Linked DNA regions of Thermobifida alba. Each later gene encodes a partner of the first gene's protein in a complex. Links are inferred from orthologs where the notes say so. Each region holds a gene or a part of one and is shown on either strand. Other genes may lie near its edges. The genes, in order: dnaG and dnaB.

Region 1 (14,261 bases):
AGGGGGTCACCGACGACCTCGACCTCAACGCCGACGACCTCGCCGGACTCGTCGTGACCTTCAAGGACATCGTGTGCGAGGCGACCGGCGCGGAGTTCCCCGCCGACCCGCGCGAGCAGATGCGCCTGGCCATCGAGGCCGTCTTCCAGTCCTGGAACGCGCCCCGCGCCGTCCTCTACCGCCGCCAGGAGCGCATCCCCGGCGACCTGGGCACCGCCGTCAACGTCTGCTCCATGGTCTTCGGCAACCTCGGCATGGACTCGGGCACCGGCGTCGCCTTCACCCGCGACCCCGCCACCGGCCAGCAGGGCGTCTATGGCGACTACCTGCAGAACGCGCAGGGCGAGGACGTCGTCGCGGGCATCCGCAACACCGTTCCGCTCTCCGAGCTGGAGCGGATCGACCCCAAGAGCTACGCCGAACTCCTCGACATCATGGAGAAGCTCGAAACGCACTACCGGGACCTGTGCGACATCGAGTTCACCATCGAGCGCGGCAAGCTGTGGATGCTGCAGACCCGCGTCGGCAAGCGCACCGCCGCGGCGGCCTTCCGCATCGCCAACCAGCTCGTCGACCAGGGGCTGATCACCCTGGAGGAGGCGGTCGGCCGGGTCACCGGCGAGCAGCTCGCCCAGCTGATGTTCCCCCGCTTCGACGAGAAGGCCGACCGCGACCGGCTGGGCCGGGGCATGAACGCCTCCCCGGGCGCGGCCGTGGGACGCGCGGTGTTCGACTCCTACACCGCCATCAAGTGGTCCCGCAGCGGCGAGCAGGTCATCCTGTGCCGCCGGGAGACCAACCCCGACGATCTGGAGGGCATGATCGCCGCGCGCGGCATCCTCACCAGCCGCGGCGGGAAGACCTCGCACGCCGCCGTGGTCGCCCGCGGCATGGGCAAGACCTGCGTGTGCGGCGCCGAGGAGCTCGACATCGACACCAAGAACCGCCGCATGGTCGCCGCCGACGGCCGGGTCGTCGAGGAGGGCGACGTCATCTCCATCGACGGCACCAGCGGAGAGGTGTTCCTCGGCGAGGTCCCGGTCGTGGCCTCCCCGGTCGTGCGCTACTTCGAGGGCGAGCTCGACCCCGCCTCCGCCGAGGCCGACGAGCTGGTCCGCGCGGTGCACCGGTTCATGCGGTACGCCGACGCCGCGCGCCGCATGGACGTGCGGGCCAACGCCGACACCCCCGCCGACGCCGCCCGCGCCCGCCGCATGGGTGCCCAGGGCATCGGCCTGTGCCGCACCGAGCACATGTTCCTCGGCGACCGCCGCCCCCTGGTCGAGCGGCTCATCCTCGCCGACACCGACAAGGAGCGCGAGGAGTCCCTGGCCGCCCTGCTGCCGCTGCAGCGCGAGGACTTCACCGGCATCTTCGAGGCCATGGACGGGCTGCCCGTCACCGTGCGCCTGCTCGACCCGCCGCTGCACGAGTTCCTGCCCGACATCACCGAGCTGTCGGTGCGCGTGGCGGTGGCCGAGGCGCGCGGCGAGGAGCACGAGGGCGACCTGCGGCTGCTCCAGGCCGTGCACCGGCTGCACGAGCAGAACCCGATGCTGGGCCTGCGCGGCGTCCGCCTCGGCCTGGTGGTGCCCGGCCTGTTCACCATGCAGGTCCGCGCGATCGCGGAGGCCGCCGCCGAACGGGTCAAGCAGGGCGGCCGCCCCCGTCCCGAGATCATGATCCCGCTGGTCGGCACCGTCCAGGAGCTGGAGATCATCCGCGACGAGGCGGTACGGGTCGTGCGCGAGGTCGCCGCGGAGCACGGGGTCGAACTCGACTTCCCGATCGGCACCATGATCGAGCTGCCCCGCGCGGCGCTGACCGCCGGGCAGATCGCGGAGAGCGCCGAGTTCTTCTCCTTCGGCACCAACGACCTCACCCAGACCACGTGGGGCTTCTCCCGGGACGACGTGGAGGCGTCCTTCTTCTCCAACTACCTGGAGAAGGGCGTGTTCGGCGTCTCCCCGTTCGAGTCGCTGGACGTCGACGGCGTGGGACGGCTGGTCCGCATCGCCGCGGAGGAGGGCCGCGCCACCCGCCCCGGCCTCAAGCTCGGCGTCTGCGGCGAGCACGGCGGCGACCCGGTCTCGGTGCACTTCTTCCACGAGGTGGGGCTGGACTACGTCTCCTGCTCCCCGTTCCGGGTCCCCGTCGCCCGACTGGAGGCGGGACGGGCCGCGGCCAGGTAGGACCTGCTGACGCCCCCTTAGACGCTCCGAACGCGCCCCGGGTTCGCCGCCCGGGGCGCGAAGGCCGCATATGGCTGATGCTGGACATTCGGGTGTTTTGGTTGTGACCTTCTCGTAGCATTGGTGCCGGGAAGCGGGTGTCCCGGGCAGGTCCCGGCTTCGCGACCCCGGTCGGGCGTCCAACCGCACGGTGCGCGCCGTGGCCGTCCGTCCCCGCAGACGCCCGAGGGCCGCCCGGCGCCGCCCGCACGACCCGGGGAGCGGGTACCGCGCGACCGTGCTCGATCAGCCAGGGGGTGAAGGTGCGCACGACCGGTGACGGACCCGAGAAGGGGCAGCGGGACGGGCACGACGAGGCCACCCGGGTGTTCGCCCGGACCCCTCCGGCCTTCGAGGAGACCGCCCGGTTCGTCCGCGGCGACGGGGACGAGCGCCCCGACGACGACCGGGCCCGCACGTTCGTCCGGCCCGCCGGGGGCTTCGGGGCCGCCGCCCCGCCGCCCGCCGACCAGGCCACCCGGCCGTTCGTCCGGGAGGACGTCCCCGCCACCGGGGAGCCGCTCCGCCGGGCCGCCTCCGACGATCCGGACGAGGACGCCGGACAGAGCCGCCCCCCGCGGCGGAAGAGACGCCGCCGGAGGCGGCCGCGCAGCCTGGGCCGGATCCTGCTGCGCACCCTCGCGCTGATCGTGCTCGTCGTGGTCATGCTGCCCTTCGCCACCTGGGGCTGGGTCTGGTACACCGCGCGCCAGGACGAGCGTCCCCCCTCCGACGCGATCGTGGTGCTGGGCGCCAGCCAGTACAACGGCCGCCCCTCCCCCGTCTTCGAGGCCCGGCTGCGGCACGCCGCCGACCTGTACACCGAGGGGGTGGCGCCCGTCGTGGTCACCGTCGGCGGCAACCAGCCGGGCGACAACTTCACCGAGGGGGGCAGCGGCGCCCGCTGGCTGGTCGAGCAGGGCCTGCCCGAGGACAGCGTCGTCCCCATCGGGGAGGGCGCCGACACCCTGGAGAGCCTGGAACTGGTGGCCCGGACCTTCGAGGAGCGGGGCTGGCGCACCGCCGTGATCGTCAGCGACCCCTGGCACTCGCTGCGCTCCCGGGAGATGGCCGAGGACTTCGGCATCGAGGCGGCCACCTCCCCAGCCCGGTCGGGGCCCGCCGTGCTCGAACGCGAGACCCAGCTGTGGTACATCACCCGGGAGACCGCCTCGCTGTGGCACTACTGGGTCTTCGGGGAGAGCGCCACGGTCCGCGTCGACGCGCTGTGAGCCGGCCGCGGCGCGCCCGGGAAAGAGCGGACTTCCGGCCCGGACGTCCCTAGAGTGGGGCGGAGGACACCGAAGCGCCGTGGGGACACGCATGGTCGACATCCCGGACCGCGGCTACGGCGACCACGACCGGAGCAGGTGGGTCGCGGAGCCGCCCAAGAGGCGGTCCCGAGGCGATTTCGAACGGGACCGCGCCCGCGTCCTGCACAGCTTCGCGCTGCGCAGGCTCGCCGCCAAGACCCAGGTGGCCCAGCCGGGGGTCAGCGACTTCCCGCGCACCCGGCTCACCCACTCGCTGGAGTGCGCCCAGATCGGGCGGGAGCTCGGCGGCGCTCTCGGCTGCGACCCGGACCTGGTGGAAGCGGCCTGCCTGGCCCACGACCTGGGGCATCCGCCGTTCGGGCACAACGGGGAGGCCGCCCTGGACGCGGCCGCGCGCCCCTGCGGGGGCTTCGAGGGCAACGCGCAGAGCCTGCGGCTGCTCACCCGGCTGGAGGCCAAGGTCAGCGCGCCCGACGGACGCAGCGCCGGACTCAACCTGACCCGGGCGACCCTGGACGCCACCCTCAAGTACCCCTGGCGGCGCGGCGAGGGGGAACGGTTCCGGAAGTTCAACGCCTACGCCGAGGACGGCGACGTCCTCGACTGGGTGCGCCGGGGCGCCCCCGAGGGGCGCACCTGCTTCGAGGCGCAGGTCATGGACTGGGCCGACGACGTGGCCTACTCGGTGCACGACCTGGAGGACGGGCTGTACTCCGGGCAGATCCGGCTGGCGGCGCTGCGCAGCCCGGTCGAGCGCGGCCGGGTGTGCGCGATCGCGGCCGCGCGCTACTGCGACGCCGGGACGGCGGAACTGGAGGAGGTCTTCGAGCGGCTCCTGGCCCAGGACTTCTGGCCCGGCTCGCTCACCGGCGACCTGCCCTCGCTGGCGGCGCTGAAGAACCTCACCAGCGAGCTGATCGGCCGGTTCTGCCGTGCCGCGGAGCGGGCCACCCGGGAGGCCTACGGGACGGCGCCGCTGGTCCGCTACACCGCCGAACTGGTGGTGCCGCGCCGCCAGCGGCTGGAGTGCGCGCTGCTCAAGGCGGTGACCGCGCACTACGTGTTCCCCGGGGACGACAGCCGCCGCTACGAGCAGGAGCGGAAGGTGGTCACCGAACTGGTCGAGGCGGTCGCCGCGGGCGCGCCCCGCACCCTGGAGCCGCCGTTCCGGGCGGACTACGCGGCGGCCCGCGACGACGCCGCCGCGCTGCGGGTGGTGATCGACCAGGTGGCCTCGCTCACCGACACCTCCGCCCGGGCCTGGCACGCCCGGCTGTGCTGAGCAGCCCGCGGGCGGCGGGGAGGCGGCCGGGCGCGGCCGGACCGACCGCCGGGCGGGAGCCGCCCGAAGCCCCCCGCGCTCCGCGGGGCCGCCGCCCCCGCGGCCCCGTCCGGCGGGACGACTACCCTGAACTCCTGTGGCAGGTCGAATCAGAGACGAAGACGTCGCCCTGGTCAGGGAGCGCTCCCCCATCGCCGACGTGGTCGGCGAGTACCTCCAGCTCCGCAACGCCGGGGGCGGCTCCCTGAAGGGCCTGTGCCCCTTCCACGACGAGAAGACCCCCTCGTTCAACGTCACCCCGGCCCGCAACCTCTGGTACTGCTTCGGCTGCGGGGAGGGCGGGGACGTCATCTCCTTCATCCAGCGGATCGAGCACCTGGGGTTCGCGGAGGCCGTCGAGCACCTGGCGCGCGCGGCGGGCATCCAGCTCCGCTACGAGCAGGGCGGCTACGTGCCCCGCAACGAGCAGGGGCAGCGCCAGCGGCTGGTCGAGGCGCACCGGGCCGCCGCGGAGTTCTACGCCGAGCAGCTGCTGAGCCCGCAGGCGCAGGCGGGCCGCCGCTTCCTCGCCGAACGCGGGTTCACCCGCGCCGACGCCGAACGCTTCGGGGTCGGCTACGCTCCCCCCGGCTGGGAGGCGCTCACCACCCACCTGCGCAAGAAGGGCTTCACCGACGCCGAGATCGTGCTCGGCGGACTGGCCAGCCAGGGACGGCGCGGCCCCTACGACCGGTTCCGCGGCCGCCTGGTGTGGCCGGTGCGCGACGTCACCGGGGAGGTCGTCGGCTTCGGCGCGCGCAAGCTCGACCCCGACGACAACGGCCCCAAGTACCTCAACACCCCCGAGACCCCGCTGTTCAAGAAGGGCAGCCTGCTGTACGGGCTGGACCTGGCCAAGAAGGAGATCGCCCGGCAGCGGCAGGCCGTGGTCGTGGAGGGCTACACCGACGTGATGGCCTGCCACCTGGCCGGGGTCACCACCGCCATCGCCACCTGCGGCACCTCCTTCGGCGAGGAGCACCTGAAGATCCTGCGCCGGCTGCTGCTGGGCCGCTCGGAGTTCGGCGGCGAGGTCGTCTTCACCTTCGACGGGGACAAGGCCGGACGCAACGCGGCCCTGCGCGCCTTCGCCGAGGAGCACGGGTTCGCCTCGGAGACCTTCGTCGCCGTGCAGCCCGACGGGCTCGACCCGTGCGACCTGCGCGTGCAGCGCGGCGACGGGGCCGTGCGCGACCTGATCGCGGCCAAGCAGCCGCTCTACGAGTTCATGATCCGCAGCAAGTTCGAGGGGCACAACCTCGACACCCCCGAGGGGCGGCTGGCCGCGCTGGACGCGGCGGCCCCCATCGTGGCGAGCATCCGCAACGCCGGGGTGCGCAAACTCTACGGGGTCAGCCTGGACCGCTGGCTGGGCATCATGGACGAGGAGTTCGTCAGCAGGCGGGTCCGCGAGCACATGCGGCGCGCCCGCTCCGGAGGCAGGCCCGAGCGGCGCCCGGCCCAGGCGGCGCCCGCTCCCGACTACGACCCGCGCGACCCCTCGGTGCAGCGGGAGCGGCTGGCCCTCAAGCTCGCGGTGCAGCACCCCCTGCTGTGCACCGGCTTCGACCAGCTCGACGCGGAGGTGTTCACCGTCGAGCGGCACCGCGAGGTGTTCGACCTCATCCGGCAGCAGGGCGGGACCGCCGGGGTGCAGGACCCGGCGCGGTGGGCCGGACAGTTGCGCGAGGCCGCCCGCACCGACGCGCAGCGCGCCTTCCTCACCCAGCTGGCGGTGGAACCGATCGAGGTCTACGGGGAACTCGACGAACAGCGGGCCCAGGAGATCATCGGCACAATCAGAATTCATTCCATCAACCGTCGGATCACAAACCTCAAATCGCGCCTGGGCCGGCTCGATCCGATGGCCGAAGCCGATGAATACCAGCGGGTTTTTGCCGAACTCATGGCTGTTGAACAGCGTAAACGCATGATGCGGGAGCGTTTTGGGGGAGCCGTGTGACACAAAGGTGACAAAATTCAATCCCTCTTTCCTTGAAAAACGGGGGCACACTGTAAGGGTGGCTTTCTCGGTGCTACCCAACAGAACGCCGCCGGTGCGGGGCACGGCGGCCCCGGCCGCGGACGCGGGAGGCGGACCGCCGGCCGGCTCCACGACCACCCTGGACCGCGACGGCGTCCCGGTCGAGGCGGTCGACCTGACGGCGGAGGGCCCGGAGCAGTACCGCGACGACATCGCGGAGCGGCTCGGGCAGCGCGCCTCCCCCGGCGACCTCGTCCGCGTCTACCTGCGCGAGATCGGCCGGGTCCCGCTGCTCACGGCCGCGGAGGAGGTGGAGCTCGCCAAGGCCATCGAGGCCGGACTGTACGCCGAGCAGAAGCTGCGTGCCGCACGCACCGGCCCGGTCCCCCCGCAGTACGACCCCGACTGGTTCGCCGACCTGGGCGAACTGGTCCGCGAGGGCGAGATCGCCAAACGGCGGCTCATCGAGGCCAACCTGCGCCTGGTGGTCTCCATCGCCAAGCGCTACCTGGGGCGCGGCCTGGCCCTGCTCGACCTGGTCCAGGAGGGCAACCTGGGGCTGATCCGCGCGGTGGAGAAGTTCGACTACGCCCGCGGGTACAAGTTCTCCACCTACGCCACCTGGTGGATCCGCCAGGCGATCACCCGCGCCATCGCCGACCAGGCCCGCACCATCCGCGTCCCGGTGCACATGGTGGAGAGCATCAACAAGCTGGCCCGCACCCGCCGCCGCCTGCACCAGGAGTGGGGCCGCGAGCCGACGCTGGAGGAGCTCTCCCGCGAACTGAACCTCGACAACGAGCGCGTCGTGGAGATCCAGCGCGTCTCCCAGGAGCCGATCTCCCTGTACACGCCGGTCGGCGAGGAGGAGTCCGCGTTCGGCGACTTCATCGAGGACTCCGACGCGGTGCCGCCGGTGGAGGCCGCGGCGTTCGTCCTGCTCCAGGACCAGTTGGCCGAGGTGCTGGGCGGACTCTCCGAACGCGAGCAGCGGGTCATCACGCTCCGCTACGGCCTGGCCGACGGCAGGCCGCGCACCCTGGAGGAGGTGGGGCGGAAGTTCGGGGTCACCCGCGAACGCATCCGGCAGATCGAGTCCAAAACGCTCGCCAAACTGCGGCAGCCCTCCCGGGCCCAGATACTCCGCGACTATCTGGGATGAGCCGTCCGCAATGGCGGGCGGTTGGGTTGCGGCCACACCAAAAACACATCTGACGGCGTTTTCTGCGGAGTCGTTCCGTCACCGAGCGGATACGTTGGGGGCATGACGGGTCGCCACCGGATTCTCCTCACACGGCAGCGTCCAACCGCGTTCACGTCGCTGGTCCTGCTGGTGGCCGGCAGCGTGGTAGTCCTGCTCGGCGGGATCGTCGCGGTCACGCTCGCGGGACAGTTGTCGGGCTCGCGCGACGCGTCGGCCAGGGAGCGCATGGCCTACTTCGCGGACTGGAACACCGCCAACCGCGGCTACACCATCAAGGACGTCGACGACAGCGGCGCCGCCGCGCTCCTGGACCGGTTGATCTGGGCGTTCGGGGACGTCAACGAGGAGGGGGAGTGCCACGTCCCCACCGACACCGACCAGCCGTGGCAGCTCTTCCAGCGCCGCTACGAGGCGGAGGAGAGCGTGGACGGCCAGGCCGACACCTACGAGCAGCCGCTCGCCGGCAGCCTCAACCAGTTGCGCAAACTCCAGGAGAAGCACCCCCACCTGCGGGCCAGCATCTCGCTGGGCGGGTGGAACTGGTCGACGCACTTCTCCGAGGCGGTGCGCACCGAGGAGTCGCGTGAGCGCTTCGTCGCCTCCTGCATCGACCTGTGGCTGCGCGGCGACCTGCCGCGGCTGGAGGGGGAGCCGCAGGGCGGCGAGGGGGTCGCCGCGGGCCTCTTCGACGGCGTCGACCTGGACTGGGAGTGGCCGGGCGGCAACGGGCACCCCGACAACGTGGAGCACCCCGACGACAAGCGGAACTTCACCCTCGTGGTGCGGGAGTTCCGCAGGCAGCTGGACGCCCTGGAGGTCGAGACCGGCCGGGAGTACACCCTGTCGGCGTCGCTGAGCCACGACCCGACGATCATGCGGGACAGCTACGAGCCCGAGATATTCGCCTACCTGGACTTCGCGACGGTGCAGGGGTACGACTTCACCGGGTCGTGGAAGGAGACCACCGGCCACCACGCGCAGCTGTACGCGCCCTCGGACGACCCCGACCAGCCCAGCGTGGACCGGGCGGTGCGGCAGTACCTCGAATACGGGCTGCCCGCGGACAAGCTGGTGCTGGGGATCCCCGGCTACGGCCGCGGCTGGAGCGGGGTGCCCCCCGGCCCGGACGCCGACGGGTGGTCCGTCCGGGCCGAGCAGGGCGCCGACGGCGACTACGGCGAGGCGACCGACGCCTACGAGACCCTGGAACAGCTCACCGGTGAACGCTTCTTCGACCGCGCGACCGGCACCCAGTGGGTCTACGACGGCGACGAGTGGTGGTCCTACGACACCCCCGAGGTGGTCCGTCTCAAAGGCGAGTACGCCATCGACCGCGGACTGCGCGGCCTCGTGCTGTGGAACCTGGACATGGACCCGGAGGGCGAACTGGTCGCCGCGATGGCGGAGGCGCTGCGCTGAGCGTCCGCGCCGTCACTTCCGCGTGAACCGGCGGAGCCCCGCGCCCGATTGCCACAGGTCGATGACCAGGGTGTCGCCGTCCACCGAGGTCAGCACGGCGTCGCGGAGGTCCAGCCGGAACAGGTGGAACGGCCCGGGCGGGACGCCGGTCCGGCGGAAGTCCTCGATCACGTCGGGGTCGGTCACCTCCACGGCGACCCCCGACACCTTGGCGTCACCGCCCGTCATCGCGGCGTCGCCGGGGTTGGCGTGCAGCGCGAACCGTCCGTCGCGCCGCAGGTCCAGGGCCTTGACCGCGCCGGGCATCGACCCGAGCACGAGGTCGGGGCCGTAGAAGGCCACCTCGGTGCCGCTGACCCGGGGCGAGCCGTCGGCGCGGAGGGTGGCCAGGACGTGGTGCTGGTGGGCCTCGAAGCGGGCGCGGACCGCCGAAGCGAGCCGCGGCGCCTCGGCCGCGAAGGATTCCCAGTTCGTCATGGGAGGGAGTGTCCCCGTCTTTCCTGACATCCTCTGTCAGGTAGGACGGCGTCGGCGGTCTCAGACGCCCATCTGCTCCCGCAGGCGTGCCAGGGCCTGCGCGCAGCGCCTGCGGACCTCGGGGGAGTCGGGGTCCACGCCCTCGTCGTAGCGGAGCCGCCAGGCGATCTCGGTGCCGCCGGGGGCGCGGCGCGCGGTGAGCCGCACGCCGGGGGAGCCCTCCTCCTCCGACAGCAGCGGCACGTGCCGGGAGACCACGATGGTGGCGGTGACCCGCTCGTAGACGGCCTGGGCCAGCCGGCCGGGGGCGGGCAGGGGGACGGTCTGCTCGGGTTCGCCCTCCACGGTGAGCGCCAGGCCGACGTCGTTCCAACCGGCGCGGTCGACGCGCTCCCACGGCACCCGCCGCCCGTCGGGCAGGTGCAGGGCGGCGGTGGTGGCCACCACCGCCGCCGCCCGGTCCCCGGTCAGGGCGTGGGCGATCACCCGTTCTCCCGGGGCGAGGACGAGTCGGGCGCGGATCTCGGGGGGCAGGGCGTGCCGGCGCAGCCATCGCAGCATGGCCCCCACCGTAGTCCGCGTCCGGGGACGGTGCGGACGGGGCCGCTCAGTCCCGCACCGCGCTGTCGGGCGCGGCCGCGGCGGCTTCGACCCGGTCCAGTTCGGCCTCCTCCTCCGGGGTGGGCCGGGCGAGGAAGTCGCGCACCGAGGCGACCGGGACCTTCTCGGAGAGCTTGGCGTAGGCGGTCCTCCCGGCGCTGGTCACCTGGTCCCGCACCAGGCCGGCGGTCTCCTGCACGGCCGGGTGCTCGGCGACGCCGCGTGCGAACCGGGCGATCTGCTCGTAGCGCTCCCGTCCGGCCTTGGCTCCGAGGACGTACCCGACGGCGAGCCCGGCAACGAAGGCGATCCGATAGCGCATGCGGTCCTCCCGAGGTGATGGGTCTGTGCCGTGCTCAACGCTACCCGCAGCGGTCGCCGCACGACGGGAGGCGACGGCGGCGCCCTCCCACCGTGCCGGAGGAAAACCTGTCACGACCACTGCGCCGAGTGCGCTAACCTATTCATGTCGCTGCGGGGAACACCCCCGGACGCGGCGAACGCGATCCCGCGTAGCTCAATTGGCAGAGCAGCCGGCTGTTAACCGGCAGGTTATTGGTTCGAGTCCAATCGCGGGAGCCACGCAGGCGCCATCGGAATCCGCTCGTGAAGCCGGTCCGGTGGGGCTTCGGCAGAGTTCCTGGAGCAGGTCCTTTCCGGTACGGAAAGGGCCTGTCTTGTTTTTCCGGCTCCCCGCAGCGCCGCCGCCACCGCCGGCCGGGCGCTTTTCGGCGTACCGAATCCCCAAGCGTTCTCCCAGCCCAGGCCCGCCGTGGTGCCGCGGGCGGGTCCGTCACCCGTCCGGGCCAGTGACCTCGGAGTGCCTGCCTTTCGGGAGGAGCGCGAGCAGGCGGTGGAGGCGTTCACCGCCGAGTTCCTGCTCCCCCGGACCAGGGTGCGGGCGGTCGCGGGGGAAGACGACGCGTCGGCGCGCCGCCAGGCTCTGGTGCGCTTGGCGGCGGTCTACCGGGTCTCCTGGAGTCTTGCCGTCGCCCACCTCAGACGTACCGGGCTGGTGGACGCCGAGGAGTTGCGTGCGCTGCGGACCCGACGGCCCACGGACGCCGAATTCCGGGACGCGGTGGGGTGGAAGCCCCAGCCGGACCTCGCCTCGGTGCGGGTTTCTCCCCGCTACGCCTCAGCGGTGATGGCGGCCCCGCGTGCGGAGCGGATCCCCCCCGCACGCGCCGTGGAGATGATGCGCGGCCAGGTCCCGATCGAAGAACTCACTGAGGAAGCAGCTGATGGAATCCCTCCGCCCCACTGCTGTTCCATGCTTCCCCGCTGCTGCACTCCGCCAAGGCGGACCGTCTCGACGTTCTCGGGGATCTGCTCAGCGGATTCGTCGCGCTGACGACCAGGGCCGTGATCGACGAGATCGGCCGTCACGACGCGGACGCGCGGACAGCGGTCGTCAGTGCCCCGTGGATCTCGGTGGTCCATGGCGACTCGCTGGAACTGCTCGCCGCCTACGGAGTGTGGAGCGGGCGCAGGAGACCGACCGACGACCGCACTGTGCGCCTGTGCCGAGGTCAACGGCGGCACGCTGGTGCTGGACGACCGGGCGGCCCGCAGGGTCGCGCGGCGGCGCGGCCTGGCCGTCCGGGGCGCGCCGCCGGGCTGGTCGCCGACGCGTGCCGGCGGGGAAGGTGCACGGTCACGAACGCCTCGGTGCTCGTGGACGACCTCCACGCCACGGGGATGCGGCTCCCTTTTCCCCGGGGCGGATCCGAGTCGTGGGCCCGGGAGAAGAAACTGCTCGGGTGAGCTGAGCAGCGGATGCCGAGGCCCCTCCCGGTGCGGGAGGGGCCTGCTTCGTGTGCGCTCCACCGGGAGTGCCGGACGCACCCGTTTCCGTTCCGCGCGCCCTCCCGCCGGGGCCGCGCTGCCGCCTCCCCGCGCCGGGGCGGGCGTGGTGAGAGTGGTCACGATCGCTCTTCGTGATTTGAAGAATTCTTCATTTTCAGACATTCTTAGGCAGGCAATCCCCCCATAACACCTCAAAAGTTGGAAGAAGGTCGATCGTGCCGGTACCGCTCTATCAGGCCAAAGCGGATTTTTTTCGGACGCTCGGCCACCCCGTTCGCATCCGGGTCCTGGAACTGCTCCAGGACGGTCCGCGACCCGTCCACGAACTGCTCGCCGACATCGGGGTGGAGGCGTCCAACCTCTCCCAGCAGTTGGCGGTGCTGCGCCGCACCGGTCTGGTGGTCTCCCGGCGCGAGGGCAGCGTCGTGCGCTACGAGCTGAGCACCCCGCAGGTGGTGGACCTGCTGCGGGCTGCCCGCACCATCCTCACCAGCATGCTCGCCGACCAGGGTGAACTGCTGGCCGAACTGCGCGAGGCCCAGCGGGAGGAGCAGCGGTGAAAACTCCCTCCCCGCGCGGCGCCGCCCTGCGCGCCGCCCTGGGCCGCGTCACCGGGCTGCTCCCGGCCCGCGCGGACCTGGCCCGCATGCGGCACGCCCCCGGACGCAACCTGCTGGCGGGGCTGACCGTCGCCGTCGTCGCGCTCCCGCTCGCCCTGGGCTTCGGCATCTCCTCCGGCCTGGGGGCGCAGGCCGGGCTGGTCACCGCGATCGTCGCGGGCGCGATCGCCGCGTTCTTCGGCGGCTCCAACCTCCAGGTGTCGGGCCCCACCGGCGCGATGACGGTGGTGCTGGTGCCCATCGTCGCCCAGCACGGCGCCTCCGGGGTGCTCACCGTCGGCCTCATCGCGGGCGTGATGCTCGTCCTGCTGGCCGTGCTGCGCGCGGGCCGCTACGTCCGCTACATCCCCGCCTCGGTGGTGGAGGGCTTCACCGTCGGCATCGCCGCGGTCATCGCCCTGCAGCAGGTGCCCGCCGCGCTCGGCGTGCCCACCCCGGAGGGGGAGAAGGTGCTCCTGGTGGCGTGGGAGGCGGTGCGCGAGTTCGCCGCCCACCCGCACTGGACGGCGCTGGGGATCGCCGTCGGCGTGGCCGCGGTGATGCTGGTCGGCGCCCGGTGGCGGCCCACGGTCCCGTTCTCGCTGCTGGCCGTCGCGGCGGCCACCCTGCTCGTGGAGGTCACGCCCCTGGAGGCGGAGCGGATCGGCGACCTCCCGGCGGGACTGCCCGCCCCCTCCCTCGGCTTCCTCGACCTGTCCCAGGTGAGCGCGCTGGTGGCGCCCGCCGCGGCGGTGGCGGCCCTGGCCGCGCTGGAGTCGCTGCTGTCGGCCACGGTCGCCGACGGCATGAGCGTCAACCAGCGCCACGACCCCGACCGGGAACTGTTCGGCCAAGGACTGGCCAACATCGCCTCCCCGCTGTTCGGCGGAGTCCCGGCGACCGCGGCCATCGCCCGCACCGCCGTCAACGTGCGCTCCGGGGCGAGCTCCCGGCTGGCGGCGCTCACCCACGCCCTGATCCTCGCCGGAATCGTGTACGCGGCCGCGCCCCTGGTGGAGCGCATTCCGCTGGCCGCGCTGGCCGGGGTGCTGCTGGCCACGGCGGTGCGCATGGTCGAGGTCGGCTCGGTGCGGGCCATGCTCCGCGCCACCCGGTCCGACGCCTTCGTGCTGGTGCTCACCGCGGTGGCCACCCTCGCCGTGGACCTGGTGGTCGCGGTCCTGGTCGGCATGCTCGTCGCGGGCACCCTCGCCCTGGTCGCGCTGGCCCGCAACGCCAGCCTCGACCAGGAGGAGCTGGCGCGGCACCTGCCCCCGGGCGACCACACCGAGGCCGAGCGCGCGCTGCTGGCCGAGCACATCGTCGCCTACCGGCTCGACGGC
Region 2 (14,186 bases), 3.7 Mb from region 1 along the record:
CGGTCCCCGCCACGGGCATCGGCTTCTTCGGCCAGCAGGAGGTGGTCGTGCTTCCGGGCGACCGCCCGGTCATCCTGGACGGCTCCTTCGCCGGGCGAAGCCAGGAGACCGCCGTGGAGCAGACCGCGGCGAGCAGCGTCACCCTCGGCGCCCCGGCCCTGGACGAGGCCGCGGAGAACCGTGCGGACAACGCGGTGCAGAAGACGGAGCCGGCTCCCCGGGAGGCCGACGACCGGTGGCGGCCCCTCACCGTCACGGACTCGCTGGACCCGACCGACCCCACCGACAGGTGGATCCTCCGGGTTCTCGACGGTGAGGAGAAAACCCCGGGCTGGTGGCCGCGGGACGACTCCGGTTACGCGATCACCAAGCGCGACCTGGAGTTCCTCGGTGTCAATCCGGTCCAGCTCAAGTGGATGCTCACCGGTGAGGCGCCCCTGGGCATGACTCCACAGCTCTACCAGCAGTTCTGCGCGGAGATGCTGGAGGCGCTGCAACGGGACGGCATCGCGGCGAACCAGGTCGACATCCGCATCAAGGGAACCGGAGCCGGCTTCTTCGCCGGAAAGCACAAGGCGCTGCCGGGACGAAGGGAGCTGGCGGACAACCCGGAGGCGGCGCAGCGGTTCCGGGAGTGGCTCGGCGACAGCCAGGACCGGCCGCGACGGCGCCCCTACGACCTCATGTGGCGTCTCGGTCTGGAAGCGGAGCCCAGCGACATCGATCTCGACATCAACAGCACCGCCATGGTCCGGGCGGCCCGTGAACACTGGAGGACCCGCCATTCCGACCGGTTCTCCGGCGACTTCATGGGCGGCCACGGCTATCTGGAGAAGCAGACGGTGACGGAGGTGTTCCCGGCGCTGGCCGAGTGGGCGGACCGGTGGAAGGGGGTGCTGGGCAGGCCGCTGTCCCTGGGAGTCTTCGAGAGCAGCGGACCGTTCAACGCGGAAGCGATCGGCCGCACCATCTCCTCCCACTACCGCGACACCGACTGGATCATCCACAGCCCCGCCAAGCCCCTGGCATGGCGCAGGCCCGAGTCCAGGATCACCGCCCGTCCGATCGGCGCACCAGACGCCGTGCCCAGGAGGTCGGGTCCGACCGGCGGGCCTCCGACCAAGGGAAAGGGGGAAGGCAGGAGCACGGGGGAGGTCTCCGACGCGGTCCGGTTCACCCGGCTGGACACGCCGACCCGCGGACGGCTGCCCCGCCGGGGCGGCACCGACAGCACCGCGAAACGCGAGGGGGAAGACGTGCGGAGGAACAGACGGCACGGCGACGGGCGCGGCAGCGGCAGGGGACTGTGACCTGCCGTTCCCGCCCCGCACGGGAGGAAGGGAATCCCCCGTGCGGGGCGGGTCCCCGGGAGGGCGGCACGGAACCGCGCCTTCGACGGCGCCCGGCCCCAGGGGGAGGGCGGCGCCGCGGTTCTGCGGAGTCGACCGCGAGGAACTCTCGGAGGCGGGGTTCCTCCCACGTGATGACAATCCAGAAAGGGAGTGTGTGTCATGCTCTTGCCCGCGCTTCGGGCCATCGCCTACGGGGAGCTGACCGCTGAGCGGCAACGGGAGTTGGCCGACGCGCTGGAACTGGAGCGGCGTCCCCGAACCGAGGGGCTCGGAAAGGAGCAGAGCGTCGCGCACCGTTCCTCCGTCGACGAGGCCACGGGATCCCGGCTGGTCGTGGACCTCGCCCACACCGGCAAAGCAGGGTGGGCGTTCGCTCTGTTCTTCGAGGGCAAGCGGCCTTCGGAGGCCACTGTCGCGGAGTACCGGGCCCTGTTCCGGGGGGTGATCGACCGGTTCGGGCTGAGGCTCGTCGAAGTGGAGCCGCCCGCCACCGCGGACGAGGTCTACGCCCCCGCGGAAGAACCGTCCGACCAGCCCGAGGGCGGGATCGGGGTGTCCTGGGAGCTGCCGTACCGGGAATTGGACCAGGCGTGGATGCACCTGGGGTTGCGTCGGGACGCTCCCCGGGAGGTCAAGGCGGTCAAGCTGCGCGCGTTGATGCGCACCCCGGTCTGGCAGGCGGCTCCGGAGCCGCTGCGCAGCCAGGCCGAGGAGTTCCTCCGCGACCTGTGACCCCGGGCAGGACGACGGTGGGGCAGCCCCGAGCGGGAGACGCCGGCGCCCCGCCGTCCTCTGCTGACGGGGGAACGGCCGGTCGGATCGTGTTCCCGTGCCCCGCGCACGCCGCCCAGGGCCTCCGGAGCGGGCCGTGCCGGACACCCGGTGCGGGCCGCCCCGGCGTTTCCGGAGGTTTTCCGGAACCCCCGTCGGGCCGTCCGGCCCCGTGTGCGGCCGGTTGCCCGGTGCGGCCGCCTCAGCGGGAGGTCAGACGGCGGCGGACCCGTTTGAGGCGTTTGCGGAACCGGCCGATGGTGCGCAGCGCACCCGGCGGCACGTCCATGCGCAGCCGGCCCCGACGGCGGCGGGCGAGGTCCTCCGGCGCCGTCAGCAGCGGCGGGCGCACCGGAAGCCCCTCGCCGCGGGCGCGCTCCACCAGCGCGGCCAGTCGCCGCGCCCAGTCGTTGTCGGCGGCGTCGTGGAAGTAGTTCGCCGCACACCACTCCTTGTCCGGTTCCCGGAACTCGGCGGCGCGCAGGTCGTCGAGGGTGCCCAGGGCGCCGCTGTCCTCGAACACCAGGTTGATCATCTCCGCCGAGACCCCGAAGTCCGACAGGATCAGCAGCGGCACGTCCTGCGCGATCGCCTCCAGCGCCGCCGTGGAACTGACCGTGACGAAGCCGACGGCGTGCGCCAACTGCTCCCGCATCGACCCGTCGGCGAACGACACCGCGTCCGCGGGAACCTCCCCGGCGGCCACCAGGTCGTTCCACAGGGTCTCGAAGTGGTGGCGTTCCCGGTGGGTCTGCTGCTCGTGGGCGCGGGCCCGCAGCTTCACCACCACCTCCAGATCGGGGCGGCGGACCGCGAGGTCGGCGAGAGCGCGCAGGATCGACTCCCGCTCCGCACGTTCCACCGGGACCTTCGCCTGGGTCGCGAACACCACGCGGTTGCGCGGCGCGTCCTCGGCCGGATCGGCGATGGTCGGCGCGTCCGACCCCGGGGCGGGGCCGCCGGCCAGGAACGGCAGCGTCGCCAACCCCACCTCCCCGGTCACGCCCAGGCGCACCCCCAGTTCACGGAACTCGGCGACCTCGCGGTGGCTGTGCAGGATGAACAGGTCGACCGGGGCGCGGTACAGCCATGCCCGCTCCGTGGCCGGAACGGACACGCCCGGCAGGCCCGACACCAGCACCGGACGCGGCGACAGCCCGGAGAACAGGTCGTTGACCAGGACGTCCACCACCGGTCCGGTGCACGCGGCCACCACGACGTCGGGTCGGACGCGGCGCACGGCACGGCGCAGCGCCGTGGCGGACAGCACCGGCGGCAGAGCCATGCCGTTCCGGGTGCCCTGAACCGCGCCGCGCATCTGCGACGGCGACGGCGCGATCGGGGTGCGGACCACCGCCAACTCGCCTGACCATCCCTCGGGGAGCGCGTCCAGCAGCCCCGCCGCCCACTTCAGGTAGGAGTCGGAGTCGGCGATCGCCATGACGTGCACGGTTCCACGGTCGGTCAAGACGTGCCCTTCTGGTCGGCGACGAACGTGCTCAGGTGTGCGCGCAGTTCGGGGGCTGCCCGGTCGGTCCACCACGGTTCGGGGACCGGCACCGCCTCGACGGTGGTGCCGTGCCGTTCCAGCAGTACACGCAGGGAGGTCACGGCCGTCGACGGCAGGCTCACCACCCGGTGGCGGGCGCGCAGCCCGCGCAACGCGAGTTCGGCGGGCAGTCCCCGGGGAGCGACGCGCACCCCGGGGGCGGCGTTCAGCGGTTCCAGGGTGCGGGCGTCCTCGCGCCGGTGCGGATGGTACAGGACGGCTCCGTTCCGGGCCTGCTCGGTCACCCACGCCAGGTAGGGCTCGGCGTGCACGAGTCCGTCGCGCACCATCGCCGAGCCGAGCACCACCCGGTCCTCGGCGGGAGCGGACCCGCCCGGCAGGGAGCGCAGCCAGGGGAAGTCGTGCGTGACCACGCGGATGCCGGCCGCGGCGGCGTCGTGGACCAGGGGTTCGGGCAGTGGGAGCACGGTGAACACCGTGACCCGCCCGGCGCGCGCCGCGGCGCGCAGTTTCACCGCGGATGCCAGGCCGAGGGCGCGGCGCAGCGGGGAGGAACGCACCCTGGCCCGCTCCAGCGGGGCCGCTCTGCGGCGGCTGAGGAGCCGGAGCAGGTGGAGGGTGGCCAGGCCGTCGTCCACGATGACGTAGTCGCGGTTCCGGTCGCCCACCAGGGTCCGCTGCACCTGGCCGGAGAACGCGTCGCCGATGAACCAGACGCCGGAGTCGTTCTGGTGCCGTGCCGGGGCCGGTGCGGGGGGCAGCACGGCGAGACCGTCGGGCAGGCCGGCGTCGGTGAGGGCGGCCACCGTGTCCACCAGCGCGCCCGCCCCGGAGCGGGGCAGGACCCGGGTGTGCCGTGCGAAGCGGCCGGCGTGGTGGGCTTCCAGCACGGACAGCAGTTGCAGCGGGGTCTCGACCCAGGCCGTGGCCGTGACGGGGTCGCCGGCGCGGGCCTGGGAGGAGGCGGGGAGCGACGTGTGCTTCACGATGCCGACCTGCCGTCCCGGTATGTCGACACCGGGGGAGAGAGAAGGGGAGCGGTTCGGACGGTACTCATCGAGGGTTAACAGGGTCCAGGGCCGGGTGAACGGCGGGCCAACGGTTGTCGTCTCGCGGTGTGCTCCGCGCGGCGGTCGGCGGGTGCGCCACCGTCGCCACGACCACGCGGCCCCGTCCCGAGACCAGCACCGAACCGGTCTCGGCGGACAGGAACACCGACTCGCCCCGGGACAGGGCGAGAATCTCCTCGGAGGGGGCGTGCAGTTCCACCGAACCGTCCAGGACGAGGGCGATCGCGGGCCCCTCGGGAAGCCACACCGCCTTGTCGCCGGGTTCGGCGACGACGAGCGCGAAGTCGTCGATCTCGGGCCGGTACTCCAACAGCCCGTCCCGCACCACCGGTTCCACGTAGGGAACGGGGAGCACGGTGTAGTCGAGCACCCTGAGCAGTTCTTCGGGGTCCACGTGCTTGGCGGTCAGTCCCGCCCGCAGCACGTTGTCGGAGGCCGCCATCACCTCCACCGCGACCCCGCCCAGGTAGGCGTGCACGTTCCCGGCGGGCAGGAACAGCGCCTGGCCGGGGCGGAGCACCACGTGGTTCAGCAGCAGCGCCGCCACCGCTCCCGGGTCGCCGGGGTAGCGTTCGGCGAGGTCGAGCACGGCCCGCAGGTGACGGGGGAGCGGTGCGGCGCGTCCGGCCAGCTCCGCGGTCGTCTCGGTGACGAGCGCGGCGCGGTCGTCCGCGGGCAGGGTCAGCAGCCGGGTCATCGCCGAGCGCAGCGCCTCGGACGGGTCGGAGGCGGACAGGTCGGCCAGGAGCGCCCGGGCGAGGGGAGAGGCGAGTCCGGCGAGGTCGGCGGCTGCGGCGGAAGGCGACCGGAATCCGCACAGCGCCTCGAACTCGCCCAACGCCAGGACGAGTTCCGGTTTGTGGTTGGCGTCCCGGTAGTTGCGGTGCGGGGCGTCGACGGGAACCCCCGCGGCCTCCTCCGCGGCGAACCCGGCCCGGGCGCGTTCCTTGCTGGGATGCGCCTGCAGGGACAGCGGTTGGTCCACGGCGAGGAACTTGAGCAGGAAGGGCAGTCGCTCCTCGAAGTTCTCCGCGACGTCGGAGCCGAGGGCCGCGACCGGGTCGGCGGCGATCGCCGCGTCGAGCCCGACCGGGGCCGCGCCGTCGGCGATCCTGCTGGGAGCGCTGGGGTGGGCCCCCAGCCACAGTTCTGCCTGGGGTTGTCCGTCCGGCTCGGTTCCGAGCAGTCGGGGGATCTCGGTCGTCGATCCCCACGCGTACCGCCGAACGTGGTTGGCGAGTCGCCACATGGTCAGTCCCTCCGTGAGGCGGAACAGCGCGCCCTCGAACTCGGTCCACCGGGACGCGGTAGCCGCCACGCTAACCCCGATAAGCAGGTGAAAACCGTGATCAGGGAGGTGTTCCCCCCGAATTTCGTACTCGCGCCAGGAAGATTTAACTCACTAGTAGGGAATCTGTAGGTTAGGCCAGGAACGGGCGGGGCGCCGGTTTCCGGCCAATCAGTTCGACGGTGGCTTCGGGAGGACCGCTCCGGGCATATCGGAGGCCGGCTCGGTCGAGGCGGCCGCCCCGAGGACGGCGCCGCCGGAGTGCGCCCGGACCTGCCCGCCACCGTCGGGGCGTCGGCCGGTCCGACGACCGGAGACGGGCGGGGCAGCGACCGGCCCCTGCAGCCCGGCGGCTCCACCGTGCGCGGGGTGGTCGAGGGCCGGAATCACGGGCACAGCTTGTCGAGGGAGACCGGCTTCTCGCCGATCTGACGGCCCGGGCTGGACGGTGACGGCCGGGGGCGGTCGGGGGCGGTGGGCGCGTCCCGGTCGTCGAGGTCGCGGATCGCCTCGTCGACCAGGTCCCGGATCTCCGCCCAGTCCGGGTGGGCGGTGGTGACCTGCGGAGGGGACAGTTGCAGGGTCCGCATCCGCGCGTCGGAGACCCGGCCGACCAGGTCGACCAGGGCTGGCAGGCGCGACCGGGGGACGTCGCTGTCGAGGGTGCGCTGCGCGGCGTCGGCGAGTTCCTCGAAACCGCGCAGCACGGTCACCGGGTCGGCCTGCTCGGCGACGTACTTCAACAGGCAGCCCTGACGTCCCATGCGGGTGTAGTCGTCGCTGTCCGTCCGGCTGCGGCCGTACCACAGCGCTTCCTGTCCGCTGATGCGCCGCTCCCCCGGCTCCAGCAGGCCCTCGCCGCGGCGGCCGTAGCGGATGGGTTCCTCGATGGGGACGACGACTCCCCCGATGGCGTCGATGAGGTCCGCGAACCCGCGGAGGTCCACCAGGGCGTAGTAGTCGATCGGCAGGCCGATCGCCTCGCCGATGACCAGTTTCAGGGTGTCGGCGGCCGGATTGGCGGCCCTCGGGTCGACCGCCAGCTCCTCCGGTTCCTCGGCCACCGTCTGGTAGACCTCGTTGAGCAGGTCGTCGAAGCCCTCGGGGGCCGGATAGCGCTCCGCCAGCGCCGTGCCCTCGGGGAAGGGCACGTTCTCCAGGTTGCGGGGCAGGCCGATCAGAACCGTGTCCCCGCTGTCGATCTCGACACTGGCCACGATCATCGTGTCGGTGCGCAGCCCGTACCGGTTGTCGCCCGCGTCGCCGCCGAGCAGCAGCATGTTGATCCGGGTGCGGCCGCGCCACGGGTCGGCCGTGGCCGCGTCCTGGGGCGACTCCGCCGGGGCGAACACGGTCGACAGGGTGTCGCGGGCCGTGACGGCCGTACGCACGACCAGCGCGGAGGGCAGGACGAGCAGCGTGCAGAGGACGGCCAGCAGCACCGTGCCCACGGCCCGCGTGCCCCAGCCGCCGGGTCGCGGCCGGGTGAGCTGCCAGGACCGTAGGACGACACTCGACCACAGCACGGCCACGGCGACGGAGCCGACCGAGACGGCCTCCACCCAGTACGGCTGGGTGACCAGCCACGCCTGCCAGGACAGGTCGGCGTGGAGCGTGCGGGCCGCGGCCACCGCCGCGGCGGCCAGCAGCAGGAAGCCACCGAGGATGCCCATGCCTGCGGTGCGCCGTCCGACGCGCAGGTGGGCGATTCCGGGCAGCAGTGCCGCGCCCGCGGTCCACAGTGCTGCGCGCACGGCTGTGCCGGGCCGCTCTCGTCGAGCCTTCTCCGCTGGATATGCCACGGTCAACCACCCCCAAGCATCCGCTGGCCACCGACTACCGAGAAGCGTGGCGGTCACTCGGGTCCCTGCCGCCCCTTTTGTGGCGTGATGCCGAATCTTGGCCTCGACGCGACGGATGCCGGATGGGCATGGATTGTCACTGTGTGTCCGGAAATGGTGGCATGGAGTGTCAGAGGCCGCTCTCCAGGGCGCGCCGGCCGGCGCCGGATGGGCCGCCGGGGCGGATTCTTTTCGGATTCTCCGCGGAGAAATCGTTGTCCTGTCCGGGACTCGTGGCTCTTACCGGTGAACGCGCAGTGAAGACGCATCCCGAGAAGGAGTCACGATGACCATCACCCCCTGTGTCCGGCGGGTACTCGCCGCCGCGGCTCTCGTGTTCGGCGCGGGTCTCGCCCCACTGGCCGTGTCCTCCGCGGCGCTGGCCGACTCCGACGCCCTCCCCTCCCACACCCCCTCCGCGGCGGCGATGCCCCGGCCCAGCGCTGAGGCGCTCCTGCCCGGTGAGGAGCCGCTGCCGTCCGACGGCGGCGGGGACGTTCCCGTGCCGCCCTGCCCGGAGGAGGGCTGCTGGACCAGCGGCGGTGACGGGGAGGACGAGGAGGAGTGGCCGGTCGACGGCTGCGTCGGGGACGCGTGCGACCCCGAGGAGGAGTGGACCGAACTCGACAGCGGGTGCTTCTGGTACAGCGGCAGCCCCGGCCACGTGTACTGCCCGGGGGAGGAGCACCCTGTTCCGCTCGACGAGGACGGCTGCTACGAGCACGACGGCCGCGTTCACTGCCTGGGGGAGGTTCCGGGGGGTCAGCCCGAGCCGTGCGGTGCGGGGGAGTGCCCGGTCGACGGCGGCCCCGACTGCCCCATCACGCACGTCTCCGCGGAGTGCCGGCCCACCACGCCCGGGGACGAGCCGGAGGACGAGCCCGGTACCACCCCTGAGGACGAGCCCGGTGCCACGCCCGGGGACGAGCCCGGCGCCGCGCCGCGCCCGGGGGGCGGCCTGCCGGTGACCGGTCCCGGGCTGGCGCTGGTCGCGGGCGTGGGAGGGCTGCTCACCGCGGTCGGTGCGGGCGGGCTGCTGCTGTACCGGCGCCGCGGTGGCCGCGACGGAGCCGGGACCGCCGAGTAGTCGGCGCCGTGTCCACGGCGCCGTCCCCGTGGTTCGGTCGTCTCCGGTCCGGGAGGAGGATCGGGGACGACCGAACCATGCCCCGGGGGCACACGCCGACGAGCACGGCATCGCCCCGGGCCGCGCCGAGAACACTGGTGCTCAGGCCGGGCGGTGCGGTCACTGCGCCGATCAGGATGACGCCGGCCGGTGTCTCGCCGATGCCGGTCCGGCCGCGAGGCGGTCGACGAGTCGGGTGAAGGGGGGGCTGCCCACGGCGGTCAGGACGATCACCGCCACCAGCAGTACCGCGGCACTCAGCGACAGGGGGCGGCCGGCCGGGGCTGGCACACGCGGGGAGGAGGGGCAAGATCATCCACAGGTGTCGGCCGAACCTGTGGATAACTTGTGGATATCTATCTGCGAAATTTCTTTTGTGCACAGCCAGTGGATGATGTTTTTGCAGTTCAGAGTGCATGACCATGGGGGGTGGAGAAGTTATCCACAGGCTGAGTGCACAGGTTATCCCCAAGTAGACGCCAGTCATCCACAGGATGTCCCCAGGTTTATCCACAGGCTGCCTTTGCGACTGCCCGTCGAAGTGGCGACAATCCAGGTTCGGACATGTCGCGTTCAGGCATGGAGTCAGCCGGGGGGAAGCCATGAGCGTCGTCCATCCAGTCGAGGAGGCCGGGTACGACCGGACCCCGCCCCACGACATCATGGCCGAGCAGTGCGTCCTCGGCGGCATGCTGCTGTCCAAGGAGGCCATCACCCAGGTCGTCGAGATCGTCCGCTCCTCCGACTTCTACCGTCCGGCCCACCAGACCATCTACGACACGATCATCGACCTGTTCTCCCGGGGGGAACCGGTCGACGCGATCTCCGTCAACGCCGAACTCACCAAACGGGGAGAGATCACCCGGGTGGGCGGCGCCCCCTACCTGCACACGCTCACCGACACGGTGCCCACCGCGGCCAACGCCGGGTACTACGCGCGCATCGTCGCCGACCGCGCGGTCCTGCGCCGCCTGGTCGAGGCGGGCACCCGCATCGCGCAGATCGGCTACTCCGGCGACGGCGAGATCGACGACCTCGTCGACCGGGCCCAGGCCGAGATCTACAAGGTGGCCGAGAAGCGCACCGGCGAGGACTACCTGCCCCTCAGCGACATCATGCCGGGCGCGCTGGACGAACTGGAGGCGATCTCCTCCCACGACGACACCCTGACCGGAGTCCCCACCGGGTTCACCGACTTCGACGCCCTCTCCAACGGCCTGCACCCGGGCCAGATGATCATCATCGCGGCCCGCCCCGCGGTGGGAAAGTCCACCCTCGCCCTCGACTTCGCCCGGGCCGCGGCGATCAAGCACCAGTTGACCACCGTCTTCTTCAGCCTGGAGATGGGGCGCAACGAGATCGTCATGCGGCTGCTGTCAGCCGAGGCGCGGGTGCCGCTGCACACCATGCGGTCGGGCATGATGACCGACGACGACTGGGCCCGACTGGCACGACGCATGGGAGAGGTCGCGGGGGCACCGCTGTTCATCGACGACTCCCCGAACCTGTCGATGATGGAGATCCGCGCCAAGTGCCGCAGGCTCAAACAGCAGCACGACCTCAAACTCGTCATCGTCGACTACCTCCAGCTGATGAGCTCCACCGGCCGGGTGGAAAGCCGCCAGCAGGAGGTCTCCGAGATGTCCCGGTCGCTCAAGCTCCTCGCCAAGGAGCTTGAGGTCCCCGTGGTCGCCCTGTCCCAGCTCAACCGCGGCCCCGAACAGCGGACCGACAAGAAACCGCAGATCAGCGACCTGCGTGAGTCGGGCTCCATCGAGCAGGACGCCGACATGGTCATCCTGCTCTACCGCGAGGACGTCCACGAGAAGGAGTCGCCGCGGGCCGGTGAGGCCGACCTGATCGTGGCCAAGCACCGCAACGGTCCCACGGCCACCGTCACCGTGGCGTTCCAGGGGCACTACAGCCGCTTCGTCGACATGGCCCCGGGATAGCCACCGGGGGCCGTGCCGACGTGCCCCGGGCGGGCCTCGCCCCTGGACGGAGTGCTCTCCGGTCCGGCGGCGCGGGCGTCACCGCCCGGGGTGGAAACCAAGACCCACAGCGAGTGAGGGACCGACCATACGCTGGTCGGTCCCTCACCCGCTCAGGTGGTCAGCTCAGCTCCACCGCGCCTGAGGGCGCATACGCCCGGTGCTGTCGGGCAGAAGAACCCAGGTCAGCTTCGGTTGGTCCGAGAGGGTCTCCGCCTCGGTGGCGTCTCGCTGGTACGGCACGAAGGACGTGGGCCGCATGGCACCCGCCACGCGGGTCAGTCGGCGACGGCGTCGAGTCTGGGACGGGCGGGTGGTCGATGGCGCCTTGCTCGCTCTCCGAGTCATGACGTCACCCCCTCATTCAATCTGACGATGGCTTAAGTTAACCTTCCGTTCACCTTGTCGTCAAGTTGGGTCCACTGTGATGCGCATCTGGCGGGAAACGGCGGAGCGCCCGCCGAGGGCGGGCGCTCCGTACGTCGTGGGTCGTGCGGCGGCCGGTCACTCCTTGTCGGGGAAGATCAGGCCGACCACCTCCAGGTAGAGCTGTTCCGGGTAGGGGATGAAGTCGATCTTGCTGAGCGCCTGGTCCTGACCGGCGGACTCCATGACGAACGTGCCGTAGCCGAGGAGGCGGCCCAGCAGCGTGCGTTCGAAGCGCATGTCGGTGACCTTGCCCAGCGGCATCATGTTGACCTGCCGGGTGATCAGACCGTTGGTCCCCAGCAGACGCGCGGACGTGATGACGAAGTAGTCGACCGACCACTCCGCCACCTTCCACACGAACCACACCAGCACCAGCAGCCACAGCCACCAGATGACCGCCAGTACCGCCCCGCCCGTCACGATCGAGGTGTTGCTCAGGAGCCCCGCGGCGATCAGGCTGCCCAGCACGATTCCCACCGGCCCCAGCAGGACGGCGGGATGCCGGCGGATCGTGATGACCTGCTGCTCGTGGGGAAGCAGGTAACGGTTGACCGAAGCGGGCGCCGAGTCACCCGGCGTTACGAGCTTCATCCGGGCTCACGCCCCTCACAGCAGGATGGTGTTCACGAAGGTGGAGAGCGAGTTGGCGGCCCCGCCCAGGCCGGCGAAGACGTTCAGGACCAGGGTGCCCACGGTCGCCGGCTGAGTCAGCAGGTAGAAGATGACGAAGGCGATGAGGGCGTACCCCAGCCATTTCTTCAATTTCGGCGGCATGAACGCACTCCCCACTAGAACGTGAAGACCCACTAACCCACCACGATTGTTGCATCGTGGACGTGCCGCGTAAAGGCAAAGGTGTGTCGTCGGCGTGCCGTCCCAGGTCAGGGAGTTGGGGTCGAGGTCCTCTCCCGGTATTCGGTCAGCGTCGTTCCGCCAGGGCGAGGGCGAGGACCTTCAGGTGCTGCCGCGCGATCCGCTCCACCAGTTCGGGGGTGGCGTGGCCGACCACGTCCTCGGCGCCGTGCCGGGCCGCGTCGATGCAGCGGGACACGATCGCCTCCTGGTGCACGTCCTTGAACTCGGCGCGGAGTCGCGTGGCGACAGAGGCGAAGTCGCGCGGGGTCGCGTCATAGGTCTGGGACATGTCACTCCTCGGAAAGGCAGAGAGCGGTTGCGGTGCTCCGGTCTCTCCTGCGCGGCGGGCATGGTCTCGGGCGGGGTGCGGCGTCGCCCCGCGGGGTGCGCGGGGCCACGTCGTCCCCCACGGCGCCGGATCAGGAGCCGGGGGGATGAGTGAGAGGGGTCACGGCTTTTCGGTTGGTTGGAGTGGGGGATTATTGGGGGGTCAGAACTATCATTACCACAACGTGTCACATATGTGTCTCAATACGAGTTCGAGTGACGCAAGAAGCCCCGTGTGCTGCGGCAACGATGGCATTTCTGATTTTGGCCAAAAATGCCTCATTCCCCTGTTTCCGATGGTTGAAACCAGATGTTTCCTCAATGATATGAGGAACCCCTGAAGGAAAGTTCCGTGAAGGTCACACGGAGCCGTACAGCCGGTCTCCCGCGTCGCCCAGCCCCGGAACGATGAACCCCTCCTCGTTGAGCCGTTTGTCCAGGGCAGCCGTGACCACGCGCAGTCGCAGGTCCCCGCGCTCCTGGAGGACCGCGCCCAGTTCGGCGCGCACGCGTTCCACCCCTTCGGGAGCGGCCAGCAGGCAGATCGCGGTGACATGGTCGGCACCGCGGTCGACCAGCAGACGCAGTGCCGCCGCGAGGGTGCCGCCCGTGGCCAGCATCGGGTCGAGCACGTAGCACTGCCGCCCGGAGAGGTCCTGGGGCAGCCGGTCCGCGTAGGTGACGGGCTGCAGGGTCGCCTCGTCGCGTGCCATCCCCAGGAAACCCACCTCGGCAGTGGGCAGCAGCCGCGTCATGCCGTCCAACATGCCCAGACCCGCGCGCAGAATCGGGACGACCAGCGGAGCAGGGCGGGAGAGCTGGACGCCGACCGTCTCGGTCAACGGCGTCCGCACGGTGGCCTTCGTGACCCGGACGTCCCTGGTCGCCTCATAGGTGAGGAGGGTCACCAGTTCGTCGGTGAGCCGGCGGAAGGTGGGAGAGTCGGTACGCACATCCCGCAGGGTCGTGAGCTTGTGGGCGATGAGCGGATGGTCCGCGACGAAGATCTCCATGGGAGACCAAACTATCGTTCCGGACCGTCGCGAACACCTCCGCCGGAAAGCGTTCCTCACCAGGGTTTTCACGGTGAGTAGTCATTTCGGGGCCCGGAGTCGCCGCGTTCCTCGCGGTCAAGGAGCGGAGCGCGTTCTGTTCCGGATGGGGCGTCCGTTCTAATAGGAGACGTGAGCGCGGACTTCTACAACGGACCGGCATCCCCGCGAGAAGAGCGGAGCGCGGACGAAGGCGGCCGTTTCGGTGACGAGGCAAGAGACGATCTGCGATTCTGGTCCGATCAGGGCCAGCCGGGTGGAGCGACGATGACGGAACTCGAACTGGACGACGACGGCTCGGGCGACTTCGCCGCCGTCGCCTACCGCGAAGAAGACTACTGGGATGTCGACCTGCTTCCGGTCGCGCTGACCCGCGACCTCAGGGGACTGCTGCACGCCCTGCACCAGCAGCCGAGTATCAGCGGGGCGATCGGCCTGGTCTCGGTGGCCGACGACTTCTTCGTCCTCGCCCGCGTCTACGGACGTGACAACGTCAGCCTCTTCCTCTCCGACGTGACAGCCTCCGCCGACTGGAAGATCGCCCGGGACGTCCTGGAATACCTGGACATCGACA

What was found.
Region 2: the proteins of dnaG (region 1) and dnaB are in contact, whole or in part, in a crystal structure (PDB 2R6A), measured with the Geobacillus stearothermophilus proteins. The link is inferred for Thermobifida alba from one-to-one orthologs. Residues at the interface, in WP_049624496.1 of Geobacillus stearothermophilus: Lys456, Leu457, Leu458, Pro459, Ala460, Asn463, Ala464, Leu467, Leu535, Leu536, Ile537, Ala538, Gln544, Glu545, Asp548, Tyr549, His552; in WP_033016901.1 of Geobacillus stearothermophilus: Ser13, Glu15, Ala16, Gln18, Glu91, Leu92, Asp94, Ala95, Val96, Pro97, Thr98, Ala99, Ala100, Asn101, Tyr104, Tyr105, Ile108.

Annotation. Positions count from the first base shown.
Region 1 is NZ_CP051627.1:202,772-217,032, forward strand. The notes cover bases 4,470-7,356. They hold dnaG (DNA primase), read left to right. Parts: upstream 4,470-4,923; coding sequence 4,924-6,789; downstream 6,790-7,356. Other genes in these bases: FOF52_RS00880 (deoxyguanosinetriphosphate triphosphohydrolase), read left to right, coding at 4,470-4,787; rpoD (RNA polymerase sigma factor RpoD), read left to right, coding at 6,860-7,356. In the rest of the region: ppdK (pyruvate, phosphate dikinase), read left to right, coding at 1-2,192; FOF52_RS00875 (YdcF family protein), read left to right, coding at 2,489-3,463; more of FOF52_RS00880, read left to right, coding at 3,555-4,469; more of rpoD, read left to right, coding at 7,357-7,972; FOF52_RS00895 (glycoside hydrolase family 18 protein), read left to right, coding at 8,075-9,433; FOF52_RS00900 (pyridoxamine 5'-phosphate oxidase family protein), read right to left, coding at 9,446-9,910; FOF52_RS00905 (hypothetical protein), read right to left, coding at 9,971-10,471; FOF52_RS00910 (hypothetical protein), read right to left, coding at 10,518-10,832; FOF52_RS00920 (ImmA/IrrE family metallo-endopeptidase), read left to right, coding at 11,331-11,864; FOF52_RS00925 (ArsR/SmtB family transcription factor), read left to right, coding at 12,535-12,879; FOF52_RS00930 (SulP family inorganic anion transporter), read left to right, coding at 12,966-14,261. UniProt on the Escherichia coli protein: RNA polymerase that catalyzes the synthesis of short RNA molecules used as primers for DNA polymerase during DNA replication.
Region 2 is NZ_CP051627.1:3,883,325-3,897,510, forward strand. What follows is about bases 8,924-11,735. They hold dnaB (replicative DNA helicase), read left to right. Parts: upstream 8,924-9,560; coding sequence 9,561-10,910; downstream 10,911-11,735. Other genes in these bases: FOF52_RS17295 (PH domain-containing protein), read right to left, coding at 11,454-11,735. Outside these bases: FOF52_RS17255 (hypothetical protein), read left to right, coding at 1-1,310; FOF52_RS17260 (hypothetical protein), read left to right, coding at 1,512-2,084; FOF52_RS17265 (DUF6716 putative glycosyltransferase), read right to left, coding at 2,326-3,591; FOF52_RS17270 (hypothetical protein), read right to left, coding at 3,588-4,619; manA (mannose-6-phosphate isomerase, class I), read right to left, coding at 4,687-5,952; FOF52_RS17280 (LCP family protein), read right to left, coding at 6,378-7,793; FOF52_RS17285 (hypothetical protein), read left to right, coding at 8,119-8,919; more of FOF52_RS17295, read right to left, coding at 11,736-11,969; FOF52_RS17300 (hypothetical protein), read right to left, coding at 11,985-12,152; FOF52_RS17305 (hypothetical protein), read right to left, coding at 12,298-12,522; upp (uracil phosphoribosyltransferase), read right to left, coding at 12,920-13,573; FOF52_RS17315 (tRNA adenosine deaminase-associated protein), read left to right, coding at 13,880-14,186. UniProt on the Escherichia coli protein: The main replicative DNA helicase, it participates in initiation and elongation during chromosome replication. Travels ahead of the DNA replisome, separating dsDNA into templates for DNA synthesis.